2 regions of the Bacillus sp. mrc49 genome follow, and region 1 is predicted to be linked to the other one. Evidence: riboswitches for the same ligand, from Rfam matches in the RefSeq annotation. Region 1 holds a riboswitch; the other holds the start of a gene.
The links. Region 1 has a riboswitch for S-adenosylmethionine ahead of CVN76_RS18005 (Na+/H+ antiporter NhaC family protein). Riboswitches for the same ligand answer to the same signal wherever they lie in the genome.
Positions count from the first base shown of each region.

Region 2: another riboswitch for S-adenosylmethionine. It lies ahead of metK (methionine adenosyltransferase); the one in region 1 lies ahead of CVN76_RS18005 (Na+/H+ antiporter NhaC family protein).

Region 1 covers NZ_PHNG01000709.1:180,499-202,185, reverse strand. Annotated here, with positions in the region: gene hutH (histidine ammonia-lyase) at 1-1,211, shown strand, start outside; gene solA (N-methyl-L-tryptophan oxidase) at 1,316-2,443, shown strand; gene CVN76_RS18050 (LamB/YcsF family protein) at 2,724-3,482, shown strand; gene CVN76_RS18045 (NRAMP family divalent metal transporter) at 3,595-4,734, shown strand; gene CVN76_RS18040 (putative hydro-lyase) at 4,798-5,589, shown strand; gene pxpB (5-oxoprolinase subunit PxpB) at 5,589-6,335, shown strand; gene CVN76_RS18030 (biotin-dependent carboxyltransferase family protein) at 6,337-7,332, shown strand; gene CVN76_RS18025 (IclR family transcriptional regulator) at 7,483-8,238, shown strand; gene CVN76_RS18020 (LysR family transcriptional regulator) at 8,314-9,204, opposite strand; gene hutG (formimidoylglutamase) at 9,327-10,286, shown strand; gene CVN76_RS31120 (hypothetical protein) at 10,481-10,636, shown strand; gene CVN76_RS18010 (SOS response-associated peptidase) at 10,698-11,372, shown strand; SAM riboswitch class I at 11,666-11,772, shown strand; gene CVN76_RS18005 (Na+/H+ antiporter NhaC family protein) at 11,903-13,219, shown strand; gene CVN76_RS18000 (YozQ family protein) at 13,424-13,624, shown strand; gene CVN76_RS17995 (cobyric acid synthase) at 14,343-15,872, shown strand; gene CVN76_RS17990 (HU family DNA-binding protein) at 15,957-16,229, shown strand; gene CVN76_RS31115 (hypothetical protein) at 16,399-16,566, shown strand; gene CVN76_RS17985 (protein kinase domain-containing protein) at 16,563-17,348, opposite strand; gene CVN76_RS17980 (4-hydroxyphenylacetate 3-hydroxylase family protein) at 18,247-19,728, shown strand; gene CVN76_RS17975 (IclR family transcriptional regulator) at 19,761-20,510, shown strand; gene CVN76_RS17970 (3-hydroxyanthranilate 3,4-dioxygenase) at 20,555-21,115, shown strand; gene CVN76_RS17965 (amidohydrolase family protein) at 21,106-21,687, shown strand, end outside.
Region 2 covers NZ_PHNG01000478.1:851-11,229, forward strand. Annotated here, with positions in the region: gene CVN76_RS04160 (glycosyltransferase) at 1-998, shown strand, start outside; gene CVN76_RS04165 (nucleotide sugar dehydrogenase) at 1,039-2,340, shown strand; gene pckA (phosphoenolpyruvate carboxykinase (ATP)) at 2,479-4,065, opposite strand; SAM riboswitch class I at 4,410-4,572, shown strand; gene metK (methionine adenosyltransferase) at 4,737-5,930, shown strand; gene CVN76_RS04180 (gamma carbonic anhydrase) at 6,079-6,597, opposite strand; gene CVN76_RS04185 (alpha/beta hydrolase) at 6,807-7,610, shown strand; gene CVN76_RS30830 (hypothetical protein) at 7,743-7,994, opposite strand; gene CVN76_RS30835 (hypothetical protein) at 8,120-8,284, opposite strand; gene CVN76_RS04190 (class I SAM-dependent methyltransferase) at 8,290-8,862, opposite strand; gene CVN76_RS04195 (TIGR01212 family radical SAM protein) at 8,852-9,820, opposite strand; gene CVN76_RS04200 (SMI1/KNR4 family protein) at 9,991-10,379, shown strand, end outside.

The DNA.
Region 1 (21,687 bases):
TAAATTTGGGTCAAGGTTATTCTGGAGTCAGGTTAAAGGTTTTGGAGCTGATTGCTTCACTGCTGAATCACGATATTGTCCCATTTGCCCCGGGTGATGGTTCAGTGGGATACCTTTCACCTGAATCTCACATGGCCCTAGTGCTGATCGGAGAGGGGAAGGCATGGCAAGACGGCGAGTTCATCCCTGGAGCGGTAGCTTTGGCAAAAGCCGGATTGGCACCTGTCACATTAGGTCCTAAAGAAGGATTGGCCCTTATAAGTGGAACGACTTCCGCCACGGCGATGGCAGCCTTAGCGGTATACAATGGCATCCAGGCTGCGAAAACTGCGGATATTACGGGAGCTATGTCCTTGGAGGTGCTTAAGGGTACAATTCATGCTTTTGACCCTCGCACCCACAAATTAAAAAAGCATGGAGAACAGGCAAAGACAGCCAGAAATGTGTCAAGGATCCTAAAAGGAAGTCAAATCATGGACACATATAAGGAACATCGGTTACAAGATGCGCTTAGTTTACGATGCATTCCGCAAATTCACGGTGCCATAAAAAGAGCGTTGAAGGACGCGAAGGCCACTATTGAAAATGAAATGAACTCTGCAAGTGATAATCCTATCATCTATCCGGATGGTGCTGACGGGACGGCGCTTATGGGGGGGAACTTTGATGGATCATTCGTAGGGATTTATGCAGATATGATGTGCATAGCCCTGGCGAATCTGGCAAAGGTCACCGAAAGAAGGATCGATCGCCTAGTAAACCATCACCTTAGTGAGCTGCCGAATTTTTTGGTGGCAAACCCGGGTTTAAATAACGGCTACATGGTCCCGCAATATACTGCAGCAGGATTATTGAATGAAATCAGAGTACTTACACAGCCTGCAACAATTGATAATGTGCCGACATGTGCAAATCAGGAAGACGTGATAAGTTTTTCCTATTTTGCTTCGAAGAAAGCCTATCAGATTTCAAAGAAGCTGGAATATATTTTAGCGATTGAACTTATGACGGCAACGCAAGCTATGGATTTTCATCACCCATTGAAACCAGCCCCTATCACGGAGAAAGTGTACCGTTTAATACGCAGGAAAGTACCCATGGTTAAAGAAGACCGTTTCTTTCATCCTGACATTGAAGTGATTAAAGAGCAAATTCATGAAGGAGAACTAACCCAACTTGTCGAATTGGAAATGGGTGAAATGGAGTTTTAATGATGGTAGCAGGCAGTTTTTTAGTCAACGCCTGTTGCAAAGTTTCGTGACCCGCCTCACATACGAATAGGTGTCACCATCAAGAACGGAGGAATAACGTAAACATGCATTATGATGTAATTGTAATTGGAGCCGGATCGATGGGTATGTCGGCAGGTTATTACCTATCCAAGTCCGGGAAGAAGGTAGTATTATTGGACTCTTTCGTCCCGCCTCACAATAAAGGCAGTCATCATGGAGAAACAAGGATCATTAGACATGCGTATGGGGAAGGGGAAGAGTATGTATCACTGGTCCTGAAAGCGCAAGAACTATGGGAACACTTAGAGCAACTTACGGAAAGACAACTATTTCTTCGGACGGGCGTTCTGAATGCAGGCAGTCAGCAATCCCCCTTCATCAAGCAAGTGATCGCAAGTTCGAATAAATTTGGATTGCCTTTGGAAAAACTCGATGCTAATCAGGTTCATAAAAGATGGGCAGGCATCACTCTTCCTGAAGATTATATAGGTTGCTTTGAACCTGCTTCAGGAGTGCTAAAAAGTGAAGAGTGCATTCGGGCTTACCAGCAGCTTGCGGAATCACACGGTGCCGACATCAAAGTGAACAGCCCGGTAAGGAACCTGACTGTCCAAAGTGATGGGATCACGGTGAAAACCGATGATCAAAGCTATCATGCAGAGGCATTGGTCGTTGCAGCAGGAGCTTGGTCACCGAAGTTATTGGATATGTTAGGGTTGAATGTGCCACTGACACCTATCCGAAAAACCTTCGCCTGGTTCGATGCAGATGAAAAATTATATGGTCACAATGGCTTTCCTGCATTCACGTTCGATACACCTGAAGGTACATACTATGGCTTTCCAAGTATAAGTGGAGCTGGTTTGAAGCTTGGGAGACATGACGGGGGAAACCGGATAAATCCCGAAGAAACGATGGCCCGATTTGGTGAATATGCGGAGGATGCAGGGGATTTGGAGCGTTTCTTGAACCGATTCATGCCTTCCGGTCAAACATTGAGATATGGAAAAAACTGCATCTATACGATGACGCCGGATGAGGACTTTATCGTTGATCTACATCCTCATCATCCCCACATTGCCATTGCAGCGGGTTTCTCGGGACATGGATTTAAGTTCAGCAGTGTAATTGGTGAGAGTTTAAGTGACCTTATCCTTTCGGGAAAGACGGAGAATGATATTTCTCCATTTTCGCTAAACAGATTCCAATAGGTTCATCCCTTTAACAACATATAAAACGAATAGGCTAGCCGTCGATTCCTTTTCAAGGGAATCAACGGCTTTTTTATATTGTTCCCGTTCTCTTGATTTATAAGTTAACCACGCAATAAACATCAATGGGGTTATCTGCCAACTATTGTCTAAAAAAATAATGCATGGTAGAATAAGAATATTCCGAAATTTGAAACTTAAATTCCGAATTTCGGTATTTCATTACATACTTTTAAGGAAATCATAAACGGGAATTTTTCAAAAAGAAGGAGGAGGAACAATGAATGCCGTTGATTTGAATTGTGATTTAGGAGAGAGTTATGGCGCCTACCGGATGGGGAATGACAAGGAAATTTTAGATTATGTCACATCGGCCAATGTCGCTTGTGGTTTTCACGCCGGTGATCCGACCGTCATGCGAAAAACGGTTCAACTTGCCTTAGAAAAAGGTGTCAGGATCGGGGCTCATCCTGGTTTACCTGATTTAATGGGGTTTGGCAGACGCAATATGAATATTGCGCCGGAGGAGGCTTATGACATTGTCGTCTATCAAATTGGCGCATTGAATGGTTTCTTGCAGTCCGAGGGAGGAAGCATGCAGCATGTGAAACCGCATGGCGCTTTGTACAATATGGCCGCCCAAAACGAAGCATTAGCGATGGCGATTGCCGAGGCTATATATAAAGTGAACCCTGAGCTTATTCTCTTTGGTTTGTCGGGAAGTGAATCGATTCGCGCTGGTGAGGCAGTCGGCTTGAGAACGGCCAGTGAAGTATTTGCCGATCGCACCTATCAACAAGACGGTTCATTGACTTCACGAATGGAGAAACATGCTTTATTGGAAAATGATGAGGATGCTGCTGCGCAGGTGATTCGGATGGTAAAGGAAGGGAAGGTTTTGTCCCAACAAGGATCCGATGTTGCTTTGAGGGCAGATACGATTTGCATCCATGGGGACGGTGCACATGCATTGGCCTTTGCCCGACATGTGAAAAATTCTTTGGAATTATCTGAAATAACAGTCAAGTCATTTTCATAAACCTGCATAGGAGGTCAGTCCATTGGAGCCAAACAAATATACTGCAGCTCAGGAAAAGATTCCAGCTAAGCCGAAAACAAACCGCACTTTATTATTGGGTGCAGCCTTCTTAATGGCAACATCGGCCATAGGGCCAGGATTTTTAATGCAAACGACCGTTTATACCCAAAGTCTTGCGGCAAGTTTCGGTTTCGTCATCCTTATTTCGGTCATTCTTGATATTTTTGCCCAAACAAATGTATGGCGTATCATTGCTGTATCTGAAAAGAGGGGTCAAGAGATTGCGAATATGGTTTTGCCTGGTCTTGGTTATGTCCTGGCGGCACTCATCGTCATGGGAGGCCTCGCCTTCAATATTGGCAATATTGCAGGAGCAGGGCTTGGCCTCAATGCAATGACGGGGATATCGCCTACAGCGGGCGCCGCAATAAGTGCGGTCATCGCTGTCATGATATTTGTCGTCAAGGAAGCGGGAAAGGCCATGGACCGCTTTACGCAAATAGCGGGTTTCTTCATGATCTGTTTGATGATTTACGTTGCCTGGACAACCTCTCCTCCAGTAGGGGAAGCGGTAGTGAGGACATTTGCACCTGTTCAAATCGATATCATCGCCATCGTCACTTTAGTGGGAGGGTCGGTCGGCGGCTACATAACATTTGCAGGGGGCCATCGGCTATTGGATGCAGGCGTTAAAGGCGTTGGAGCATTACCTCAAGTAACTAAGAGTTCAATAGTGGGAATCTTGATCACCACCGTCATGCGCGTCGCGTTATTTCTGGCAGTGCTTGGTGTCGTATCGAAAGGTTTACAGATCAATCAGGATAATCCTGCAGCATCCGTTTTTCAACTGGCTGCCGGAGACGTCGGATACCGCATATTCGGGGTCGTGATGTGGGCAGCGGCAATCACTTCCGTCGTTGGAGCTGCATATACTTCCGTCTCGTTTATCAGGACATTCAGCGAAATGATCAATAAAAAGGCAAACTGGATAATCATTGGCTTTATCGTCTTGTCGACAGTTTGCTTTTTGTTAATTGGCCAGCCGGTTAAAGTACTGCTAATCGTAGGCGCCATCAATGGCTTGATTTTGCCAATTGCGCTTGGAACATTATTGATTGCCGCATATAAGCGAAACATTGTCGGCGATTATAAACACCCGCTATGGTTAACGATCTCCGGTGTCTTTGTCGTAATTGTCATGGCGCTGATGGGTGGATATACATTAATCAAGCAATTGCCGACACTATTTTAATACAATGACTGTGATGGGCAGGCCACTTCTAATCTGCCATTCTTGAATAGGAGATGTATAGGTATGATCGATCTTTCTCAAGCGAACCCTGCAGAGTTGCGTACAATGATTCGAAATGCCGAATTGATTAAACCGACCGCAGGAATGGCCAATGGGTATGCCCAGGCAAACTTGGCCATCTTAAAAAAGGAGCATGCTTTTGACTTCTTATTATTTTGTCAGCGCAACCCTAAATCATGTCCCTTGCTGGATGTAACGGAAATTGGTTCTGCCATTCCCGCATTTGCAGCTCCCGATGGGGATATACGCACGGATATTCCTAAATACAGGGTATACAAACGTGGGGAATTGATAGAAGAGGTAACAGATATATCAAAATACTGGGAAGAGGATATGGTTGGTTTTCTGATTGGGTGCAGCTTTACCTTCGAACATGCTCTGTTAAACAATGATATTCCGATTCGCCATATTGAAGAGGGCTGTAATGTACCCATGTATAAAACCAATATCCCTTGTATAGAGGCAGGGATTTTCCATGGCATGATGGTGGCTAGCATGAGACCGATCCCTCAAAAGGATGTGGTGAGGGCTGTTCAAGTGACCTCGCGTTTCCCGGCAGTTCATGGGGGACCGATCCACATCGGGGATCCTGAAGCAATCGGGGTGTGCGATATCGATCAACCGGACTTTGGTGATCCTGTAACGGTGCATCAAGGGGAAGTGCCAGTCTTTTGGGCATGTGGGGTAACGCCCCAATCCATCGCCATGGAAACAAAACTGGAAATCATAATCACACATGCGCCTGGACATATGTTCATCACAGACATCCGTGATGAAAAATTGGGTGTATTATAATGGACAGGTCGAAAAATCTTTTGAATGGAACTGCTTGTAACATGTCTCCCTTAAGCGATTCCGCAATCGTGATTACATTTGGGAATGGAATGGAATACAGCATTCACAAAAAGATAAAGTTGTTTATGGATTTGTTGGAAGAAGAACCTTTTGCCGGGTTTGTGGAATGTGTACCGGCTTTTACGAATTTGACGATTTTTTATGATCCTCTCGTAATCTATAACATTCATAAGCAAAGCAATGAAGCCACTTCTCCCTATGACGTGGTTCGGTCGATATTGGACAGGAAACTGCTTGACTTAATAGAAGACACAAAGGTGTCACATCGTACGGTTTCCATCCCTGTTTGTTATGGAGGGGAGTATGGACCGGACTTGGAATATGTAGCTCGTTATCATGATTTGACTACAGATGAAGTCATCCATATCCATTCTAACGGTGAGTACTTAGCTTATATGATAGGATTCGCCCCGGGCTTTCCGTTTCTGGGAGGACTTCCGAAAGACATCGCAACCCCAAGGCGATCTTCCCCGAGAATGACTATACCAGCAGGTGCAGTCGGGATTGCCGGTATGCAGACGGGGGTATATCCGATATCAACACCAGGGGGCTGGCAATTGATTGGACAAACGCCAATGGAATTATTTTTACCGAATGTAACCCCCCCAAGCTTATTACAAGCGGGAGACATGGTGAAGTTCCAGCCAATCTCTGAACAAGAATATAAAGAGATCAAGGGGGGATAAGATGAGCCTTCGTATAATCAAGCCCGGATTATTGACTAGTATTCAAGATTTAGGCAGAAAAGGGTTTCAGCAACATGGGGTGATCGTAAGCGGGGCGATGGACCGATATTCACTGCGGATTGCCAACATGTTGGTAGGTAATCATGAAGGGGAGGCAGCCTTGGAAATTACACTGATGGGGCCCACTATAAAAATGGAGAAAAATTGCCTGATATCGATAACGGGTGCGAATTTAACACCTACAATCGATAATCATGATGCCCCGATGTGGAAGCCCATTTATGTAAAGGAAGGATCCATCCTGCGCTTCGAAGGGTGTAAATCAGGCTGCCGGGCTTATTTAGCCGTCGGCGGGGGATATGCCATTCCAAAAGTGATGGGCAGCAAGAGCACCTATTTACGAGCTGGAATCGGAGGCTATATGGGAAGGGCTTTAGAGGCTGGCGATGTGCTTGCATGTAATGAACCTCAAACCATTATGGGCAGGAAGGAGTTGAAGGGCTCTTTTTCCTCTCCGAAGTGGTACGTCAATGAAAAGGAGTTCATCCCAGCTCGAAATCCACTCATCCGTTTCATTACTGGAAGCCAGTACGAGCAATTCATCCATTCAAGTAAACAACGTTTTGAAGAGCATTCATTTAAGGTTTCCAATCAATCTGACCGGATGGGATATAGAATATCAGGTCCGGCGCTTGAATGGCAAAATCAAGAGGAGCTGCTTTCCGAGGCGGTCACTAATGGCTCGATCCAGGTTCCGCCGGATGGAAATCCGATCATTCTCCTTGCGGATAGCCAAACGACGGGCGGATATCCTAAAATAGCTCAAGTAATAACCGCCGATTTATCAAAGATCGCCCAGGTTAAACCAGGGGAATCCATTCAATTTTCCCGCGTGAACTTAAGGGAGGCAGAACTCCTGTATATTCAAAAAGAACGCGAAATGAAAGAATTGCAGACTTCGATTTCATTGGCCTTGAATAAATGGCAGTTCATATGATTCCATCAGGAGGTTCCCGTGCCGGGCGCCTTCTTTCCTGTTTCAGTTTTTTTTCGTCTTTTGCTTACATCTTTTTTCCGTGTTTTATAATAGAATGAGAGAGGATAAGGAAGAAGAACACTGAGGAAAAACTTTGAAAGGAGACATGGCATGCAAGCACATAACAAAACCGTCGTGAAATCCATGCAGATCCTTACCCTTTTCATTGATCATCCGAAACTCACCTTTAATGAAATGATGGAACACTCCAACCTCCCCAAAACCTCATTGCACCGAATGGTGGGATCATTGGAAGAAATGGGTTTTTTAACACGGGATGATGATGGTCACTACTCACTTGGCCTAATATTCTTGCAGTTTGGTCAACTGGTGGGTGAGCGTTTGGATATCAGAGCAATCGCCTATCCCATTATGAAGCAACTTCGGGATGACGTAGAGGAGGCCGTGAATTTGATCGTGCGGGATAAGGACGAAGCCATGTATATTGAAAAGGTTGATACCTTGCAGCCCGTCCGGCTATATACTTCCATCGGCAGGCGTTCACCACTATATGCCGGCGACTCTCGGATCATACTCGCGTATTTGCCTGAAGAAGAACGTGAAATGTATATCGACGGCACCGATCTTCAACCAATAGCAATTGGAACGATAACCGATGAAAACACACTCCGGCATGCTTTGGAAGTAGCAAGGTTGAACGGCTACACGATAACTTCGTCAGAATTGGAGAATTATACAAAATCGGTCAGCGCACCGATCCTTAACGGGGAAAATCAAATTATCGCGGCCATTAGCGTTGCTGGGATTGAAGCAAGATTTCAGGAGGACCGTTTGCCTGAATTGATAGATAAGGTGACGAAAGCAGCCAAGGAGATTTCGATGAAACTAGGTTCGCAAACTCATTAAGATAAGGTTTATACATAAACGAACGGCCCCCTTGTGCAATAAGGGGGCATAATGGGTGAAGATCATCCGAATCTATTATTCCTTGTTTTTGAAAAAGCTTTCAATCTCATTAACCAAATTACTAACAGATGCCGGCAAATAACGATCCGCCAAGTAGGCCATATAAACAGTCCTATGCAAAAACATCGAATTTATTTCAAGGATCGCAGTATTCCTAGTTACAACGGATTTAATATAGCTTTCCGGTAAAATGGTGATGCCCAAGCCTTCGTCAACCAAACTGCAAGCTGTTTCCAGCCTTTCAATTTCGTAGAAGATGCTCGGGTTAACCTTTTCATTTTTGAATGCTTCCATAATATCATCTCTTGTTTGAAATCCAGATGTACTGACGATTAGTTCCTTCCCTGCAAGGTCATGTAAAGTGATGGAATCTTTTTCATTCAAGTCGTCATCTTTATGGACCAAAAGCATGAATTGTTCCTTATAAAGGGGAATGGATATGATCTCGGCATGGTTTATCGGCTGATTGGTGATCGTGAAATGAATTTGATACTGGTTCAGCGCCTCGATGACATGTTCTTCGCCCAAAATCTCCCGAATCTTTAAATGGATAGCAGGATGATCGTTTTTAAATGTCCTGATGATTTTTGGAAACCAAAATTTGAATGATTCAATCGATCCTATCGATATTGTCCCGCTTCCAACCTGTTTCATTTCCTCAAATTCCACTTTCATATTATTGAACCTCCGCAGCAGATCCTGAGATCTTGAATGAAAAATGGCTCCTGCCTCCGTAAGCTCGATTCCCCTTGTATTGCGTTCCAATAGTTGAAAATCAACTTCTTTCTCCAATTTCATGATTGCATTACTTAAGGACGGCTGTGATATATGCAATAATTTAGCTGCTTTTGAGTAGCTCATCTCTTGGACAATGGTGATGAAATAACGAAGTTGGCGAAAATCCATACTAGTCTCCTTTTATAGCTTTAAACTATAGATCTATTGAAAAATGGTATTAGTAATTATATATCATCTCCATTATACTGTAAAAAAAGATATTTCTGAATTTTTTAGTGAAAGGAGAAATTATGTATAATAAACCGTCATTAAACCATTGGAATGGCAGAGTGGATTCCGAAACGGATATGGATAGCTTCAGATACCACCAAAGAGTGAAAATGAGGCCGATTTCCGAATTGTTCATCACTGGCAAGGAATCAAAAACATATGGAATGATTGGCTTCAAATGTGATGAAGGTGTCAAAAGGAACAAAGGCAGGATCGGTGCGGGTGAAGCGCCTGATTATATTAGGCAGTCATTGGCCAAGCTACCTTGCCATTTAACACCGGAAACGGAGTTGGTGGATGCTGGCGATGTCGTATGTGAAGCTGGGGAAATGGAGGCCGCGCAAGACCAATTGGGTGCAGCAGTTGCCCGGATTCTGGAGAGTGACGTAATTCCCATCATTTTAGGCGGTGGACATGAAACCTTTTATGGTCATTATCTCGGCGCCAGGAAATTCCTCGGCCCGAAGGCTAGATTGGGAATGATTAATATCGATGCCCACTTTGATATGCGGCCTTATGAAAAAGAAAGTTCATCAGGAACGATGTTTAAACAAATCTTGGATAAGGATCAAAATTGCCGTTATTTATGTGTGGGAATTCAAAAGCAGGGCAATACAAAGGCCTTATTCAAAACGGCCGAAAAAAATAAAGTCGAATACATATTGGAAGAAGAATTGTCTTTGAATGATATGGAAGATACGAAACATCGGATCAACGAATTTGTCAAGGAAAACGACTTCATCATCCTCACGTTATGCACGGACGTCATCGATTCAGCTTATGCCCCTGGCGTAAGTGCACCATCGCCATTTGGGCTCGATCCGAAATTGGTACGTAGCCTGCTGCGGCATGTCGTAGCAAATGAAAAGATCCTTTCCTTTGATATCTCGGAAGTGAATCCAAGTTTGGACGAAAACAATAAAACCGTTACATTGGCGGCACACTTAGTCAATGAGGTTTTGCTGCATGTTATTTCATGAGCCAGTATCGCATCTCCTCCCTATTATCGATATCATCATATTTTAAAGTATGAATGGAATGAAGTAAGGACGAAACTGTCGTGTGATTCACGGCAGTCTTTTTGCTTAGGCGGGAGGAAGCGAGTGTTACATGGTGATACTAGGATGCTTATGGTTTATAATAGCTACCATCCAGGCATATGAGGGGGGATTTTATGAATGAATATCGTGTAACGGTCAAAAATGGCAGTACGATGATTTTGTCAGAAATCATCGTAGCTGAAGATGAAAGGGAAGTGCTGGGCACGCTGTTGATTACCAGTGAATTATTTAATCAACCATTCACGGACATCAGGATTTTAGAACGCTGATTTGTACCTGTCGGATTTTTTTGTTAAACTGTAATAAATTTACAGGACAGCAGGCGATAGTATGTGCGGACGGTTCACTCTTTTTACAAGTATGGAAGAAATAATGGAACGCTTCGATATTCAAGGGTCATTCGATGAAGATTATCAATTCAGTTATAATATAGCCCCTTCCCAATCCGTGCTATCCGTCATAAATGATGGGACCAGGAATCGACTTGGATACCTTCGTTGGGGACTCATTCCTTTCTGGGCTAAAGATGAAAAAGTGGGCTATAAAATGATCAATGCCAGGGCGGAAACCATTGCAGAGAAGGCAAGCTTCAAGAATGCTTATAAGAAGAAACGGTGCTTGATCATCGCTGATTCCTTTTATGAGTGGAAGAAGACACCGGAACGAAAAATACCGATGCGAATCAAACTGAAGGATGACGCTCCATTCGGTATGGCCGGTCTGTTTGAAACGTGGAAATCTCTAGATGGCACGAGCATCCATTCATGCTCGGTCATCACCACTGCCCCCAATGAGCTGATGACGGGCATCCATGATCGCATGCCCGTCATCCTTAAACGTGGAGATGAAAAAGCTTGGCTTGACCTTTCCATTCATGATACGGGATATCTTCAACAATACTTAAAGCCCTTCGATTCGGAGCAAATGGAAGCATTTGAGGTATCGACTGATGTGAATTCGCCTCAAAACAACTCGCCAAGTCTCATCCAACAAATGTGCCGATAGGTTGTTGAGATTTCTTTAACCAAGAGTGAACTGCCCCAAAGATGTTAGACACAAAACTAACAGGTACGGGGTGCTTTTTATGGATACATGCTAGTTTGACCTTTTCATTTCACTTAGTAGGCCCTCTTCTACCAAAAGGCCGTCCGGGACCTCCGGCGTCTTTATTACCATTTTAAGAATCGAAGTCGAATACTTTCAACTAATCCTTGCGAAAACATACAAAATACTGTACTCTTATATTTGCTTTTCGATGCGGCATTCGATGTCGTTGATATCATAATATACTATAAATCTTCTTATCAAGAGAGGCGGAGGGACTGGCCCGCAGATGTCTCGGCAGCAGACTTTTCAGGAGTGCTGTGCCAAATCCAGCAGGTTCATTTCGCCTGAAAGATAAGGAGGGTGTTTTTTATAAAATAAAAGACCTCTTCTTGTGGGTATTGGAAGAGGTCTTTTATATTTATTGGATTTAGATATAACAAGATGAAGCTAAAGTGCTTTGGTAAATAAATATACAAAAGGAGTTCATCATGAGTACACACAACAAAGGAAATCCGTGGGCACTGATCCCATTTGTCGTTTTTTTGATATTATTTATAGGCTCAGGAATCATTACAAAAGATTTTTATTCATTTCCAGTGTTAGTGGCGATTTCCATTGCATCGGCAGTGGCATTGTCCATGAATCGTAAAGAGTCTTTGAATCAAAAGGTTGACATTTTTTGTAAGGGATCTGGGGACTCCAATATTATGTTAATGGTTATCATTTTCCTCTTGGCCGGCGCTTTTTCAGAAGTGGCGAATGGCATGGGGGCAGTTGAATCAACGGTCAACCTTGCCTTAGCCATCTTTCCGCAAAATCTATTAATCGTTGGCATTTTCATTATCGCTTGCTTTATTTCTTTGTCCATGGGGACAAGCATGGGAACGATCGTAGCACTTGCACCGATAGGAGTAGGAATTAGTGAGCAAACGGATATAGCACTTGCGCTTTCTATGGCTGCGGTTATCGGTGGGGCCATGTTTGGCGATAACTTATCATTCATTTCCGATACGACGATTGCGTCAGTGCGGACGCAGGGGACGAAAATGAAGGATAAGTTTAAAGTGAATTTTTTCATCGTCCTGCCTGCGGCCATCATCACATGTGTCATTCTGGGAATATTAACGGTAGGTGAGCAAGCGGCCATTACGCAACATTCCTATAATTGGGTGAAAATTCTTCCGTATCTGTGTGTACTGATCACGGCATTGGCAGGTGTCAACGTGTTCCTTGTCTTATCCTTCGGCATTGTGTTTGCCGGTATTATCGGTTTAGCGGATGGAAGTTATAAGTTGCTGGATGTGATCCAAAAAACGGGAGATGGAATGGCTGGCATGTATGAAATCTCGTTTCTGGCGATTTTGATTGCCGGTATGGTAGCGGTCATCCAACATAATGGCGGCATCGATTATTTACTTCATGTCGTCACCCAAAAAAGCAAATCAAAAAAAGGAGCTGAATTCAGCATTGCCGGACTAGTTGGCTTAACAAACCTATCAACGGCAAATAATACGATTTCGATCATCATTGCCGGACCGTTAGCGAAAAACATTGCAGGAAGGTATGGAATCGATCTTCGTAAATCAGCGAGCCTGCTTGACATTTTTGCCTGTTGTGTCCAAGGATTGATTCCTTATGGTGCACAGTTGCTTGTTGCAGCTGGAGTGGCAAAAATTTCACCAATAAGCATCCTGCCATATTCATATTACCCGATACTAATTGGAATTTGTGGAGTCATAGCCATCTTGATTGGTTATCCACGATTTCAGAAAGAAGATACCGTTGTAAAGAAACAGGTATCTTAATCATGGAAAACATCCTGAGTTGATCAGGGTGTTTTTTTTGATCTGTCCGTACCTGTTTAATCCAAAGCGAGAGATAGTTCTCGCAATTTGCCCTGCTTTTTTTAAATAATTGTATAATGCAATGTTTTTTGCATAAAATACCCTTGTCTTTATGAACGACAATCAAGCAATGATGGGACAAGTTGAAAAATAGGAGTGAAAACAATGGATAACCAAAAATCAAAAGAGAAATCTTCAAATATTGCTGGAAAAGTGTATGATGTCAGTGATTACAAGCGTGATGACACGTTATCATCAGGTCTTGCCACCACCCACGAACAAGTTTCGGATGTGTATAACGCTGGCGGGATAACATCTGCCGATCGAAATGAAAAGGACAGTGAGAACGAAGAAAAAGAACGGTAAATCGAGTCCCTGCTTGTTGAAATTTCCCAACAAGCAGGGGCTTTGTTTTATTAAAGGATTTTAACGCAAACCTTCATCATGATAGACGATCCCAAAGCGATGTACCTTCTTCAGTCATGATATGACTAATCAAGTTCAGCTATTTCGATGCACATAATAAAAAGGAGGCGGCTATTCAGTCTCCAACACTGCAAATCTTCCCCAAATAACTTTCATTCGTACAGACAATATATCAGCTGTACACTTGCCGAAAAAACTGGTCAAAAATACAGCCAATTCATTTGTTTTGGATAATGCTTTAAGGATAGACAGACTACTAGAGATGGACGGAATCGTATGACGATGTTCCCAATGGTGAAAACGACGTCGTTTATCATCGTTGTGCTCCTATTCCAAACAATGTGAACGTCTATAGGCAAATGAATGGGTGATGCGCAATGAATTATTCTGATATATACTGGAAATAATAGATGGTCATTATCACTATAATGTAAAAAAAAGGCGAGACAGGCATTTATTGTTTAGGCTCTGAAAAGGTTCATATAAATAAGTTCCTGACTGAAGCTGTCTTGCCACTGGCGTATGATCATTGAAGACATCTGTAATGGTTCGGCATATGCAAGTGGCCATTACAGGTAAGAAGGCGTGACGGTGCTTACGGAGGTGGAAATGGGGTATCATCGGCATAGTCAAAAACTTGAGGTATAGGGGGAATGAAATGAAGGCACGATCGATCATGATACAGGGAACGGCATCTGATGTAGGGAAAAGCTTGATTTGTACGGCACTTTGCCGGATTTTTGCGAATAAAGGGTACCGTGTCGTTCCGTTCAAATCGCAAAACATGGCCTTGAATTCTTATGTAACCGTGGAAGGCGGTGAAATAGGACGGGCCCAAGGAGTGCAAGCCGAAGCGGCAAGGATCGTGGCAACCTCCGATATGAATCCCATTTTGCTGAAACCAAAGCAGGATATGGTTTCGGAGGTCATCGTCCACGGAAAACATTTTCTTGATATGAATGCCATGAACTATCGAAATCAGTTTGTTCAAGAGGCCATGCCGATCATTCGAAAGTCAGTCGAAAAACTGCAGCAGGAATACGACATCATCGTTCTTGAAGGAGCAGGCAGCCCTGCGGAAATTAACCTTAAAGACCGGGATATTGCCAATATGCGGATGGCCAAACTTGCGGATGCCGCTGTCATTTTAGTGGCCGATATCGATCGTGGCGGAGTATTTGCGTCCATCATCGGGACACTCGCCTTATTGGATGATGAGGAACGTGATCGTGTAAAGGGAATCATCATCAATAAATTTCGGGGCATACGTGAATTACTGGACGACGGCATAGAATGGCTGGAAAAGGAAACCGGGATCCCAGTCCTCGGGGTGTTGCCGTATTTAGACGTGAACATCGAAGCGGAGGATTCGCTGGCCCTATCATCCTTACGTTTCAAAAAGCCTGACAAGGGTGAATTCCCCATTGATGTAGCGGTTTTGAGATTCCCGCACATCTCCAATTTTACCGATCTGGACCCTTTTTTCGACGAACCGGGAGTGGGTGTCAGGCTTGTCGGAAATATCCATGAGTTGGGAAATCCAGACCTTCTTATCTTGCCCGGCACAAAAAATACGATCGAAGATTTAGAATGGATGAAGCGTGCGGGAATGGATGATGCCATTAAAGAGTTGCGTGAGCTTGGAACGGTCATTGTTGGAATATGCGGCGGTTTTCAAATGCTCGGGAAGAACCTGTTCGATCCCGACGCGGTCGAAGGTAACGGGGAAAACGCAGAAGGTCTTTCACTTCTGTCCGTGGAAACCATTTTCCAAGCGGAAAAGAAGACAGTGCAAATGGAAGGTGTCCTTGCTTCAGGGATTATGAAAGGCGAAATGAAGCTGGGCGGCTACGAGATTCATTTAGGTCAAACGGCTTTGGATCCACAAGTACAGCCCTTTCTTTTATTGAAGGATGGAAGAAAGGATGGGGCCATATCGGCGGACCAGAAGGTTTTCGGCACATATCTTCATGGCATATTCCATAATCGCCTATTTACAAGATTATTGGTTAACCAAATACGACGGAGCAAGGGGCTGGATGAAGTGATGGAAAACATTCAAAGCGACTCAGAGCATCGGGAGGAGGCTTATAATCTCTTGGCCTCCCACATGGAAGAAAACATCGATATGGATACCATCTATCAATGGCTGGAACTTGAATCAATGGAGGATCAAACTTTTAATTAGCCTTAATAAGTGACAGACACATAGAAGATATGTTATGTTGTCTTCTCTACATATTTTTTAAGAAAAAAAGGATGAGGTGTTCATATGAATAAAACAGAATTAGTAAGCAGTGTGGCAGCACAAGCTGAATTGACAAAAGACGATGCAAAAAAAGTGGTGGATGCATTATTTGAAACGATCACGTCTACACTTGCTAAAGAAGAGAAAATCCAATTAGTTGGTTTTGGTACATTTGAAGTGCGCGACCGTGCAGCTCGTACTGGAAGAAACCCGCAAACAGGTGAAGAAATCCAAATTGCAGCAAGCAAAGTACCCGCTTTTAAAGCAGGTAAAGAATTAAAAGAAGCTGTAAAATAATAGATGAACGCAGAAAAAACCTGGCGCTGTAAAGTCGTCAGGTTTTTTTTTGAAGTGCTTCAATGAATGAATAAAACTTATAGTACATATTAATGAGGTTTATACTGTGACTATGTTAGGCTAAATGAATAACAGGCTTTAAATCAATCCAAAAAAAGAGGTGAAAGATATGTTGAAGAAAATAATGAAAAAGATCAAACAAATTTCCCAAGGCAGCAGTGAGCGAAGACATGGCCATTACCGCAGGGGCAGCAGCAGCAGCAGCCGGGGGTATAAGCGATCTCCCTTGAGCGGCAGTGACCGCTACAAGAGAAGAGGACGCGGCAGCAGTAGCTAATTCAATGCCTTGGAATCCAATGCTGCCTTCAGGTCAATGGCAATTTCTTGGATATCCGAATAAGGCTCTTGGATGCTTAATAGCCTTTTTAGGATATGCACCGTTTCTTTTTCTAACGAAAGCTCTTCTGTCCAAGGAAGGGTTTTTTTATTTTTGGCGGTATATGTCGTATAAAGGACATATAGGAGTATTTCCCCCAAGTCATAAAAATCCTGCCGTTTCATTTCCAAAACAAGTTCATCCGTGATATCTGTCGAAACGAATCGTTTGGACAACCCAAAGTCTATTAAAATGGGCTGATGGTTCTGAAGCAATATATTTGGTATCCGTATATCTTGATGGACAATTTCATGGTCATGCAAATAAGCTACTAATCGCACCAACTCAGCAAGGAAATGAAGGGATTCCTTCTCAGTGAACGTTACATGATTGTAGAAAATATGGTCTTCCAAATTATCTCCTTCAATGAAATCCATCACAAAATAAACATTTTCGCGGTGCGTGAATTTCTCGTGAAATGTGGGAATGCTTTCATGGGCCAGGGCTTGTAATATGGAGATTTCATGTTCGAACTGTTCAAAATTTCTTTTGCTTCGGCGTTTACTTTTTCGCAGCTGTTTGATCACGAATTGTTCATTCGCTTGCCAATCCTTGCAAAGATAAACGATACCGTAGCTTCCTTTTCCAATGACAGTAGTGATTTCGTAGCGGTTATGTAAAACGACTCCATTTTTTAAGGGTTTATCCACAAAAAATTGATAGATTTTTCTAATGGTACGCAAAATTGAAACACCCCTCACTCCTTACATGCATTCTAATATTGACCATTTAAAAATGAATCATGGCTAGTGTACCACTGAATGATGAAAATGAGGTAATGTAAGAGATGAAATGGTTTAGAAATCCGTAACACAATGTTAATTACAAGCTTCCAAAAGCTCGCGAGTAAAGTGACTGAAACCGAGGGCAAACTACCAACTTTCACTAGTAAATGTCATCAATTCTCAAGAAATCTTCCAAATTGAAGAGTGATTGCCCAAGGTCAACAGTAAAACACTCAAACTAACGTGTTAACGTCCTATTACACGATAATTCATCATGTAAAAAGGTTTTAAAATTTTTTTCAAGATTTCATAATGTGAAATTTAACAATTTTTTAATTTTTTCACATTTAATATAATGAACTCATAATAAAAGCGTAGGAGGTGAAAAGATGAATGGGCGCGCGTTGAGAAATTGTCTGGACGAACTCCCAATCGGAGACACCATAGTGAGCTGCTTTGTGGGAAAGTCCAAAAGGGCATGACTGTAAATCCATTTACTTCGGTTTCCCTGTACCGCCGCTTGCTTTAGTATTCATTCATAAAGAAGCAAAAGCCTGCACTAGCATTAAAATAAATCTTTTACCATCAATAATTTGTCAGATGAACAAGAATCCCCATTGCAGAAAAATCTGCAGGAAGACCGCTTAAGATTGATTGGGGTAATAAGGGATTTCGCCATAAATAAATGGTAATGCTGCCTGGCTGGAATGCAAACATGGAGAGAGTATGATGCTGGTGATCATGTATTGTTCATCGGTGAGATCCAGGAGTTTAATTTCGGAAATTTGGAAGCGCTTACTTTTTATCGAGGGAAAATGGGGTCTGCTAAACAACTTGTAAAATAGGGGGGATTCTTATGGGGATTAAAACCGGTGAAGAATATATTAATAGAATTAAATCCAGAAAGCCAGAAGTCTGGCTTGGTGGAAGGGTAATTGAAGATATTTATAATGAGCCTATTTTTAAACAGCCGATACAAGAAATTGCAAAGCTTTATGACATTCAACATGATCCGGAATATCAAGATGAAATCACCCATATTTGCAATGAAACCGGAGAACGTGTTAACAATGCTTTTTTGTTCCCGAAGACAGCGGAGGATTTGCAGAAAAGAAGTAAATTATTTGAAGCGTACGCCAGGATGACATATGGACTAATGGGGAGAACGCCGGACTTTTTAAATGTTGTGGTCACTTCCATGGCACATAATTCTTGGTTTCTTGATAAATACAACAAGGACTGGTCTAAGAACATCCAGAATTATTATCGTTATATTCGTGACAATGATTTATTCTTAACGCATGCGATCATTAATCCTCAAAATGATCGAAGCAAGGCATCTCATGAACAAAAAGAAACATATACCCACTTAGGGACGGTTGAGGAAAAAGAAGAAGGAATAATGGTCCGAGGTGCAAAAATGTTAGCCACACTTGCACCCATTACAGATGAAGTGATTATCTATTCTTTTCCAGGATTCCTACCTGGGGATGAACGTCATGCGGTGGCCTTTGCACTGCCGATCGATACACCTGGACTTCGTATAATTTGCCGGGAACCAATGCAGGACGGAACACGCTCGATGTTTGATCATCCTCTGGCCTCCCGCTATGAGGAAATGGATGCTCTGCTAGTATTCAATGATGTCTTGGTTCCTTGGGATCGTGTCTTCTTATACAACAATGTGGAGGCTGCAAACCGCTTGTATCCAATGACGGGAATCGCCGAACAGCCTGCTCACCAATCTGGGGTGCGTGGATATATTAAATTGGCGTTTGCCGTAGAAGTTGCTTGTAAAGTGGCAGACTCCATCGGGGTTGATGGATTCCTGCATGTACAGCGTGATCTGGGTGAACTTGTGCAATCTGTCGAAGTCATCCGTTCACTGCTACGGGTAGCCGAATATGAGTATACGATTAATGAATACGGTGAGGCTCGCCCAAATCCGGATGCATTGGAAACGATTCGTGGTTTCCTTCCTGAGATGTATCCCCGTGCCATCGAGATTATCCAGACCATCGGAGCTGGCGGACTGTTGATGTCTCCGACTGAGGCCGACTTTAATAATCCAGAATTGCGAGTAGATATTGATAAATATTATGGAGGGCGAAGCGGAGTTACAGCGGAAGAGCGTGTTCGGGTGTTTAAACTCGCGTGGGATTTATGCGGCGAAGCATTTGGGCAGCGACTCCTCCAATACGAACGTTATTACACGGGTGACCCAGTTCGTAAAAGAGCCATTTATTATAATAAATATAAGAAAAACAAAAACTTTGGCATGGTCGATGAGGTTCTTAACAATCCGAAGCAAGTCGCCATCGATGTGGTTAACCAATAATACTAATAGTTGAATAGTGAGGGGGGGCAATCATGATTTCGTCCGTCGAGAAGCTGATAAAGATACTTGATTTATTCACGAATGAAGAACCTGCACTTGGGAATAAGGAAATAGCTGAAAAATTGAATATGAGCCCAAGTTCATCTCATCATCTAGTGAAAACGATGTGCAAGGACGGGATGCTGATCCAAGGCAAAGACCGAAAATACCGGCTCGGATGGAAGTTACTTGAGTGGAGCAGTAAAGTCATGTATCAGCAGGATATTCATCTTGAAGCTGGCCCGATTATCAGTAATCTTGTCCTGCAATTTAGAGGGAATTCTCACATCGGCATGTTTCACGAAGGCGAAGTCAGGTTTGTGATGAAAATGTCGTCCCCTCATGCCGAGCATATGACCACATATATAGGAGCAAGAAAACCAGCTCATTGTACGAGCAGCGGGAAAGTATTACTTGCCTTTAACCCATCTTTTATTCAGCCTACGCTTGCGAAAGGGCTATTGAAGCACTCAACTAATACGATCACTTGCATTAACCAATTGAATGAAGAGTTGAAGGAGATCCGCAAACGGGGATATGCGATCAGTGATGATGAAAATGATTTTGGGTTATATGGCGTTGCCGCACCTATAAAATCCTATAATGGCCAAGTAATTGCAGCTCTAAACCTTGTCGGGGATCGAAATTATATGATTGGAAAAGAAAAAACAAGGATTATTCAGTCGGTGATCCGTTCGGCTCAAATGATTTCAAAACAGGTTGGTTATATGTCGTTAACGTGAATTTACTGACTATTGTGTAAATTAAAATGGGAGGTAGTTTATTTATGAAAGGATATGTTCAATCTTCAAAATTACAGGAGAGGTCATTAAACCTATTGAAAGTTATTGAGGACAATAAAAATTTATTGAAGCCGCCTGTCAATAACAAAGTGCTTTGGGAAGATTCCGAATTCATCGTCATGCTTCTGGGTGGCCCGAATTATCGGCGGGACTTTCATGTCGATCCTTCTGACGAGTTGTTTTATCAGATAAAAGGCTCGTGCTATGTAGAATGCATCAATCAAAACGGTGAGCGTGAAGTAGTGGAGGTAAAAGAGGGGGAATTGTTCATGCTGCCAGCTGATGTACCACATTCCCCTCACCGTGTATCGGATACTTACGGCATTGTTGTAGAACGGAAGCGCGCGAAAGGTGAGCTTGAAGATTTTGTTTGGTTCTGCGGGGATTGTAATCATGAGATGCACAAGGTTACGGTCCAATTGACGAATATTGAAGTTCAGGTGAAGGAAGCCATTGAAGCTTTCAACGGTAGTGAGGAACTGCGCACTTGTAGTGAATGCGGTCATGTCATGTCAGAGAACGTTGAGGCTTGGAAATGCGAATAGATTTTCATACACATATTCTTCCGTTGGACCTGCCAGACTTAACAGGTGAATTTGGTCAGGGTCGCTGGCCGGTACTAGATCAGAAATGTTCTTGTGGAGCGGATATCATGGTAAGCGGAAAGCTGTTCAGAAAAGTGACTGACCAAGTATGGGACGCTGAAAAACGCATTCAGGATATGGATGCGGAAGGAGTCGATATGCAGGTGCTCTCACCGGTGCCAGTGACATTTTCATACTGGGCGCCTATCCACCAGGCGCTATACATGTCCAAGTTCCAGAATGATTTCATTGCTGGGGCTGTGAACAGGCATCCAGATAGGTTCATAGGTCTCGGTACTGTACCTCTTCAGGATATCAATGTGGCGATAGGCGAAATGGAACGCTGTAAATTTGATCTTGGCCTGGCGGGGATCGAAATCGGTACGAACGTAAACGGAGAGAACCTAGATTCACCTGTTTTATTGGAATTCTTCCAGATGGCTGAAAAATGGAATGTCCCACTGTTTATACACCCATGGGAGACAATGGCAAAAGACCGCACGGAACGTCATAACCTCATGTATACAATCGCG
Region 2 (10,379 bases), on a different contig from region 1:
GATCGGCGATTTTGATTGGCTCCCTAGCAATCCTTGCCTTGGGGTCCATGATCATGACCCGTACGAAGCTGCCGACTTTATTAACAAGAAGCTATATTTTTGGTCAAATGGTTTATCATGGGCGGAAAAAGAAATATGACTTTTACCATTCCAATGACTTGAATACGCTCATGCAGGGAGCGATCAGCAGTAAATGGCTGAGAAGGAAAAAGCTGATTTATGATTCGCATGAAGTCCAAACGAGCAGAACGGGATATAATAGCCGGATCTACGGGACGATGGAGAAATTCCTCTTACTATTCGTCGACGAAATGATTGCCGAGAACCATACGAGAGCTAAATATAATGAAGACTTATATGGTCTCTATCCAAAAGTTGTCCATAACTATCCGATTCCGACCAATCCGGAGGAAAGCACGTCCGTGGATTTGCATGAGCTGCTGAGTTTGCCGCCCGATGAACCGATATTGTTGTATCAAGGCGGTGTCCAGATGGGCAGGGGGCTGGAGCAATTGGTCGATGCTGTGCCGCTGATCAAGGCAGGGACGGTGGTTTTTATAGGAGATGGAAAAATCAAGGCTGCATTAATGAAGAAGGTAAAGGAAATGGATTTGGAGCATCGGGTGAAATTCTTGCCAAAGGTCCCGGTCGACGAATTGCTCCATTATACGAAAAATGCTTATTTAGGTTTTCAAGTATTGAATAATGTTTGCTTTAATCACTATTCCGCTTCTTCGAATAAATTATTTGAATACATGATGAGCGGTGTGCCGGTCGTTGCCTGCAGCTTCCCCGAAATTCAAAAGGTGGTCGATGCGGAACGGATCGGTGTATGTGTCGATTCACATGATCCTAAAGCGATTGCGGAAGGAGTCAATTACTTACTGAAGCATCCTGAAAAAAGGGCGGAAATGAGCCGGAATTGCTTGATGGCCCGCCAAAAATACAATTGGAAGCAAGAGAAGGAAATCTTCATCGAGATTTATCAAACTGCCTGAGCTAGCGTGTAGCAGATCATAATGAATAGGAGTGGTTTATATGAAAATATGTACATTGGGACTGGGTTATATAGGACTGCCAACTTCTTTAATGTTTGCGAAACATGGTGTCGACGTCGTCGGAGTGGATATCCATCCTGATATCATCTCCAATTTGAATCAGGGCAAGCTCCATATCGAGGAACCTGGATTGGAGCAAGTTTTGCATGAAGTGCTGGATGCCCAAAAGTTCCAAGCGTCATTAAGACCGGAATATGCAGATGTTTTCATTATTGCTGTGCCTACGCCAAATAAAACCGACCTGCACAAATCCTGTGATTTGACCCATGTCACCGAAGCAGTCGCAAGCATCCTTCCATTCATCAGGAAGGGAAATGTCATCATCATCGAATCGACGATCGCTCCTCGAAGCATGGATGATCATATCAGACCGATGATTGAAATGACGGGCCTTACCATCGGAGAAGAGATCTTCCTTGTTCATTGTCCTGAACGTGTTTTGCCTGGAAGGATATTGGAAGAGCTGGTTCATAATAACCGTATCGTCGGCGGAATTACGGAAACATGCTCATATGAAGGGAGCCTGGTCTATCGAACCTTCGTTAAAGGGGAGATCATTCAGACGGATGCCAAGACGGCAGAAATGTCCAAGCTGATGGAAAATACCTTCCGGGATGTGAATATCGCCCTTGCTAATGAACTGACGAAAGTGTGCTTCGAGCTGGACATCAATGTATTGGACGTCATATCGATGGCCAATAAGCACCCGCGTGTCAACATTCACCAACCAGGGCCAGGAGTCGGCGGTCATTGCTTAGCGGTCGATCCCTATTTCGTTGTCGCAAAAGCCCCAGAGTTTGCGAGAATCATTAAGCTGGCCCGTGATACCAACGTATCGATGCCCTATTACATCGTCAATTGCGTAAGGATGATGCTTGAAGGAATCGAGCGGCCAAAGGTGGCGATCTTCGGGCTTTCCTACAAAGGGAATGTCGATGATATCCGGGAAAGTCCTGCCATCGATGTCGTCAATATTTTGATGGGGATGGAGTATATGGACGTAGCCCTGCATGACCCGCATGTTCAGTCCGGCATGATGCCCATCGTTTCAGTGGAGGATGCCGTAAACGATGCCGACCTGATTCTCGTCTTGACCGACCACGATGAATTCAAGCTGATGGATTATGACAATCTATCAAATCTGATGGCCAATAAAATGATCCTCGATACACGCAATTGCATTGATGTAACGAAGACCGAAGTCCCGGTCGCCAACTTGGGCAATATTTATCAATATAAAAAGGTGTCGAAGGAAAAAGCCAGAAATAAAGCGATCAGCTAAATCAATCTAATGAATGGAAAAGGGTGCCGACCACTGTGTCCGTGCCCTTTTTTAGGGGAAGAAAGGAGGTTTGTTCTAACCTATATGGACAGAACAAAGGACCAAGCAAGTGCTTGGTCCTTTTGTGTATGATTTATATTAAGCGATCGGTCCGCCAAGATCTTCGATTTCATTTGGAACGCTGCCGAACTTCTTGAAGTTTGCACGGAATTGAGCGGCAAGGTCCGTTGCGGATTGCTTGTAAGCTTCAGGATCTGCCCAAGTCTTGATTGGCTGAAGCACTTCGTCCGGAACGCCAGGAACATGAAGCGGGATATTCAAACCAAAGATTTCATCCTTGACCGTTTCAATGTTAGCCAATTCCCCTTCAAGTGCCGCCTGAACCATGGCACGAGTGTAAGCAAGTTTCATGCGGCTTCCAGTTCCGTATGCTCCGCCTGTCCATCCTGTATTGACAAGGTATACTTTTGCATTGTGCTCGTCAATTTTATCACCAAGCATTTCAGCATAGCGTGTAGCAGGTAGCGGCAAGAATGGTGAACCGAAGCAAGTGGAGAATGTCGCCTCCGGTGAAGTTACCCCTCTTTCCGTTCCAGCTAACTTGCTTGTGTATCCGCTTAGGAAATGGAACATCGCTTGTTCCTTGGACAGCTTGCTGATTGGAGGCAATACGCCTGAAGCATCAGCCGTCAGGAAAATGATCGTATTCGGGTGTCCGGCAATACTTGGGCTCACGATATTATCGATTGCTTGCATTTGGTATGCGGCACGGGTGTTTTCAGTCAATGAACTGTCATCATAATCCGCTTCACGTGTATTCGGATCAACCACAACATTTTCCAGTACGGCTCCAAAACGGATGGCATCGAAGATTTGTGGTTCTTTTTCACGTGAAAGGTTGATCGTTTTCGCATAGCAGCCGCCTTCGATGTTGAAAACACCGTTAGAAGCCCAGCCGTGTTCATCATCACCGATCAGCTTGCGATTCGTGTCTGCAGATAAAGTCGTCTTGCCGGTTCCGGACAGTCCGAAGAATAAAGCGACGTCCCCTTCACGTCCTACATTCGCAGAGCAGTGCATTGGAAGGATTCCAGCCTCTGGAAGAAGGTAGTTCATGATCGAGAAGATCGATTTTTTCATTTCACCTGCATATTCCGTTCCGCCGATCAAGATGGTGCGGCGTTCAAAAGAAACGATGATGAACGTTTCGGATTGCGTTCCGTCCACCGCTGGATCTGCTTTGAAGTTAGGTGCCGAAAGGATCGTGAATTCTGCTTCATGGCCTCTTAGCTCCTCTTCGTTTGGACGGATGAATAAAGTATGCGCGAAAAGATTATGCCAAGCATATTCATTAACCACACGAATTGGAAGGCGGGATGATTCTTCTGCGCCAGCGAAGCCCTTGAAAACGAAAATCTCTTCTTTTGCTTTTAAGTAGTCAATTACTTTATTATATAGTTTATTGAACACATCTTCCGAAATTGGCTGGTTCACTGAACCCCAATCGACTTTATCTTTTACGGATGCTTCCTCGACGATATATTTATCTTTAGGTGAACGGCCAGTATATTTGCCTGTTTCTGCTTTTACTGCTCCAGTTGAAGTTAAAACCCCTTCATTCCTGCTTAATACCTTTTCGACCAATTTAGGAACTGAAAGCTGAGTTTGCACGTTGTTTCCTGTTAATAACTGGTGTAACTCATTAGAAACGTCTACAGAATTCATATATGAGGTACCTTCCTTTGTTTAAGTTTTATATTACGATTAGTATAACACATTTATTTAAATAGTCTATACTATATCATCTGAATTGTGATAATTTTCATCTGGTTAGATTCATCATTTTAAATGGGCAGGAACCATGCCGGGATTCCTGCATATGCTTTAATGAAAGTAAATTTCCCCTTTATTATAAGAAGTAATAATCATTGTCATGCGCCTGAAAATCCTTTAATGCCGGGGGAGCGAAGATTGTTGTGCCCGATTTGGCCGTTGACCGGAAATGTTCTTGATAGAAAATCATTGACAAATTCCGACCCAATACGATATTATCTTAAATTGTACGGATTCTCTTATCCCGAGTTGGTGGAGGGACAGGCCCTTTGAAACCCAGCAACCTGCCATATTGAACTTGACTCCAAGAGCAATCGCCGAAAATAAAGCGGTGTTCTTCAAGGAAAAGTGGTGATGGTGCTAACCTGAGCAAGGTAAAAAACCCTTGAACGATAAGAGTGAAAGGATAGAAGACAGAATGTTAAACCTTTCCTCATTTTCCAGGGAAGGTTTTTGTGTTTTTTAATTAATTCTGTGTCTATAGTTGAAGCTAATAAGGGAAACGAGTTCCGTAAAAAAAATCAGGCTTATGCCTACCACATACTAACTTCCAAGGAGGAAATATGATGTCAAAGAAACGTCTATTTACTTCTGAATCTGTTACAGAGGGCCATCCGGACAAGATTTGTGATCAGATTTCAGATTCCATTTTAGATGCTATCCTTGCTAAGGATGCAAATGCACGTGTTGCGTGTGAAACAAGTGTAACGACAGGTCTTGTGCTTGTTGCTGGTGAAATTACAACATCCGCTTATGTGGATATTCCGCGTATCGTTCGTGATACGATTGCAGGAATTGGCTACACTCGCGCGAAATACGGCTTCGATGCTGAAACTTGTGCTGTATTGAGCTCGATCGATGAGCAGTCTGCCGATATCGCAGCTGGCGTCGATAAAGCTTTGGAAGCACGTGAAGGCAACATGTCAGAGGAAGAAATCGATGCAATCGGTGCAGGGGACCAAGGTCTTATGTTCGGATTCGCTTGCAATGAAACAGAAGAGCTTATGCCGCTTCCGATTTCATTGGCCCATAAGCTTTCATTCCGCTTGGCTCAAGTACGTAAAGATGAAACGCTTGCTTACTTACGCCCGGATGGAAAAACACAAGTAACTGTGGAATATGATGAAAATAACCGTCCTGTACGTGTAGATACGATCGTCATCTCTACACAGCATGATGCAGAAATCACGCTTGAGCAAATTCAAGCCGATTTAAAAGAGCATGTCATCAAAGCGGTGGTTCCTGCTGAATTGATCGATGCTGAAACGAAATACTTCATCAACCCGACTGGCCGTTTCGTAATTGGCGGACCTCAAGGGGATGCTGGTCTTACTGGCCGTAAAATCATCGTTGATACGTACGGCGGATACGCTCGTCACGGCGGCGGTGCATTCTCTGGTAAGGATGCTACGAAAGTTGACCGTTCTGCGGCATACGCTGCACGCTATGTTGCCAAAAACATCGTGGCAGCTGGCCTGGCTGATAAAGCCGAAGTACAATTGGCTTACGCTATTGGTGTGGCAGAGCCTGTATCGATCTCGATTGATACATTCGGAACGGGCACTGTTAGCGAAGACGTCCTGGTTGACCTAGTTCGCGCTAACTTCGACCTTCGCCCAGCAGGCATCATCAAAATGCTTGACCTTCGTCGCCCGATCTACAAGCAGACAGCTGCATACGGACACTTTGGCCGTACCGATGTCGATCTTCCGTGGGAACGCACGGATAAAGCAGAAACTTTAAAAGCACAAGCATGATCCAGATGGAAAAGGTGCGCCGCTAATTGCGGTGCACCTTTTTTTGGTAGGATTAATTTGGTTTGCAGAGGGAATAATTCAATAAACCCACTGAGTGATTTACCAGAGGATATTTGGCGTGTAAAAGAGGCATGGACAAGCCCCTAGTTTATTTTATTCGGTCTGCTGTTTTGTAGTATTGTCCTTTTTCGGCATATTCGCGCACGATCCGTTCCATGTCCTGACGATCTTCCGCATTGATTTCGCGGATCACTTTGGCCGGGCGTCCGAATGCCAACATATTCGGCGGGATCACTTTGCCTTGGGGAACGAGACTGCCGGCACCGATAAAAGCTCCTTCACCGATTTCGGCTGCGTCAAGTACGATCGAGCCCATGCCGACCAAGGCTCCTTTGCGGATTTTACAGCTATGTAAAATGACCTGATGGCCAATGGTTACCTCATCTTCAATGATCAATGGATTATTGGGGCTTTGGTGGAGGACACTATTATCTTGGATACTTACTTTTTTACCGATGATGGTTGGGGCCACATCACCGCGGATGACGGAATTGAACCAGATTGACGATTCGTCGCCAATTTTCACATCGCCTGTCACGACTGCATTCTCCGCAATATAAGCGCTTTCGGAAATCTGTGGTTCCTTGCCTTTGAACGGATAAATAATCATTTTCAATCATTTCCTTTCCGAAGTGAATGTTTTTATGTATTATTTTAATATACCGTATGCAAATACACTTGGCTATTTATAATACGAATGTACAACTTGTTAGTTTTCTTTTTTGTCGAAAATCGCGAATATGGTTATTATTTATATATATATTTTAATTATCATGGATCGTATACAACAAGTGAAAAGTGAAAGGGGGATTTCGAATGTGGAAATGGGAGACAGAAGGGGACGCAAAAGGCGTCATTGTCATCATTCATGGGGCAATGGAGCATCACGGACGCTATAAATGGGTTACCCAAATGTGGCTTTCAGCCGGATACCATGTCGTCATGGGCGACCTTCCTGGGCAGGGCATGACCACTCGAGCCTACCGGGGACATATCGATTCCTTTGATGAATATTTAGATGAAGTGAAAAGCTGGATAGAGGAAGCTTACGAATACTCGCTCCCGGTCTTTTTGCTTGGACATAGCATGGGAGGCCTGATTTCAATTCGGCTTCTTCAGGAAGAGGAATGGGATATTGCAGGCGTGATTTTATCTTCACCTTGTTTAGGGCTCGTAACCAAGCCTCCGAAATTCCTCGCAAGCATCTCACATGGCTTGAATCTTGTGATGCCCCAGTTCAGGGTAGATTCGGGACTAACTCCTGAAATGGCAACGAGAAGCTCGGAGGTCCGTGAATGCGATAGGAATGATACCTTATACATCACAAAGGTTTCCGTTCGCTGGTATCGGGAGCTTTCCCAGGCCATGAAGGATGCCTTTGAGGAAATCCCTGATTTTCAGGATGTGCCGCTTTTGGTCATGCAGGGCGGAGATGACCGAATCGTGAATAAGAAGGCGGTTCGTGAGTGGTTTAATTATAACTTGGCCAGTGAGAAGCAATATAAAGAATGGCCAAAGCTTTATCATGAAATCTTTAACGAGCCGGAACGAGATGACGTATTCCAATATGCCCTGAGCTTTGTTGAGAATCGATTGAAAATATTAGGCTATGTCGTTTGACCCGAATATACCGCTGTGCCGGATATGTAAAAAAAGCTGCCGAAATGAAGTGATCGGCAGCTTTTTATTTTGTTTAACAAAGGGCGTAATTTGTCCGACATCGCGGATAATCCGTCCGTCCGCGTTCATAATTCAACCTTCAGCGAGTTTTTCGTCCAACATCGGGGATAATCCGTCCGTCCACGAGCGTAATTCGTCCAACATCGGGGATAATTCGTCCGACAGCGAGCATAATTCGTCCTTCAGCGGTTTTTTCGTCCAACATCGAGCGTAATCCGTCCGTCCACGAGCGTAAATCGTCCAACATCGGGGATAATCCGTCCGTCCACGAGCGTAATTCATCCAACAGCGGGGATAATCCGTCCGTCCGCGTTCATAATTCAACCTTCAGCGGGTTTTTCGTCCAACATCGAGGATAATCCGTCCGTCCGCGTTCATAATTCGTCCTTCAGCGAGTTTTTCGTCCAACATCGGGTGTAATTCGTCCGTCCGCGTTCATAATTCGTCCTTCAGCGAGTTTTTCGTCCAACATCGAGTAAAATCCGTCCGTTCACGAGCCTAATCCGTCCGTCCACGAGCGTAAATCGTCCGACATCGGGGATAATCCGTCCGTCCGCGAGCATAATTCGTCCTACAGCGAGTTTTTCGTCCAACATCGAGCATAATCCGTCCATTGGGATTACCTCTTTTCAATCGCGATGATGAAGGGAGGATTGTTGGCTTGGTTGATGAAGCCGTATTTCAGGATATGGGCTTTTTGTTGCGGAAAGTTTTGCACATAGTCCATCAGTGCATCGCGTTCCTGCGATCCGCCTGGATGCCCATGGTAGATGACGAGAATGATGATGCCTTCGGGAGCAAGCAGTCCGAACAGCTGTTCAATGGCGGCTGTCGTTGTATCGGCTTCGGTGATGATCGATTTATCCCCGCCAGGTAGGTAGCCCAGGTTGAATATGGCACCGGTAATCTTTCCGGCATGTTCTTTCCTGATATAGTTACTGAGGTGTTGATGTCCATCATGGATGAGCGTGCATTGATTGCTTAGACCCTCGTTCTCCAGTTTGACGCTTGTGTTCTGGAGGGCTTCTTTTTGGATATCGAAACTATAGACATGTCCCGTTTCACCTGTAAGTCCGGCCAGAAAGGCCGTATCAATGCCGTTGCCCATCGTGCCGTCCACGGCGATATCTCCGGGTTGCACCGTTTTTTCAAGCAAAATTCTTGCGTAAGGCAAGATGCGGTCAAGCTTCATCTGTTAGTTCCTCCAGTTGATGATTTTTTCCTTGCCAGCTGCTGCGGCGTTTCAATTCGGCATCGATGGCATTCAGGACATCCCATTTGTTGACGCTCCACATCGGACCGATCATCAAATCGATCGGACCGTCACCGGTTATGCGATGAACGATCATTTCAGGAGGGATGATTTCCAGCTGATCGCATACGAGGCTGACATATTCATCGCGATCAAGGAATTCAAGCAAGCCTTTTTCATATTGCTTGACCATCGGTGTCCCTTTCAAAAGGTGAAGTAAATGGATTTTTATCCCCTGCACATCGAGCTTGGCGACTTCCCGGGCCGTTTCCATCATCATCGTGTAGTCCTCCTGGGGAAGGCCATTGATGATATGGGAGCAGACGCGGATGCCATGTTTACGCAGCTTATCGACACCTTCTTTATAGCAGTCGAAGTCATGGGCGCGGTTGATCATCGTCGCGGTCTTTTCATGAACCGTCTGAAGACCGAGCTCCACCCATAGGTAAGTGCGCTCGTTCAATTCTGCCAAATACTCGACCACATCATCCGGCAGACAGTCGGGGCGTGTCGCTATCGAGAGCCCGACCACACCTTCCTGGGTCAATACCTGTTCATATTTTTCGCGAAGGACATCGACTGGTGCATGCGTATTCGTGAACGCCTGGAAATAGGCCATATACTTTCCATCTTTCCATTTATGGTGCATCCGTTCGCTGATTTTTTTGAACTGGACGTCGAGCGGCTCAACGCGGCTGCCGGCAAAGTCGCCCGAGCCTGAAGCACTGCAGAAGGTACAGCCTCCATGTGCGACGGTGCCGTCACGGTTCGGGCAGTCAAAGCCGCCGTCCAGGGCAACTTTAAAAACCTTATGTCCAAAATGATTTCTCAAGTGGTAATTCCATGTATGATATCGTTTGTTATCCGTTGCATATATAAACGGGTTTGCTTGATTCAAATCAGCAACCTCCTTGGTATAAATGAAGCGCACCATATATTATACAACATTCTGGCAGCTAGGTCTTTTTTTGAAAAATAAGCGTATAATGTATACTTGAGGGCTGAACTTTTGGCTGCTAATTCGACAAAATCAAGTGAAAGACTATATCCAATCGGGAGCTGATGGACATGACCGGTCAAGTTGAAGAAGCGATTAATCATATGAAAAAGCGATTAGCCGAAAATAATCAGGTATTCGAAGCAAAGGAAGATGGGTTTATATACCAAGCCTCTTGTACCTTCAATTCACCTGCTTCGGATGAGGAAATTCATTCCTTTGAAAAGAAAACCGGATTGCATCTGCCCGAAGATTATAAAGAGTTTTTGAAAATAACGAATGGCTGCAAATTATTCGAAACACGGGAATCAGGCGGGGAAAATGATATATACAGCCTCGATGATATCATGAATTACACATATGAACTCCCCTTTGAAGGCTGCTTTAAGGTAGCCTGCATCTATCAAGATAATATCGTCATTGACGGGAGAGCCGTAGCCGAGGGGGATACGGATTATAT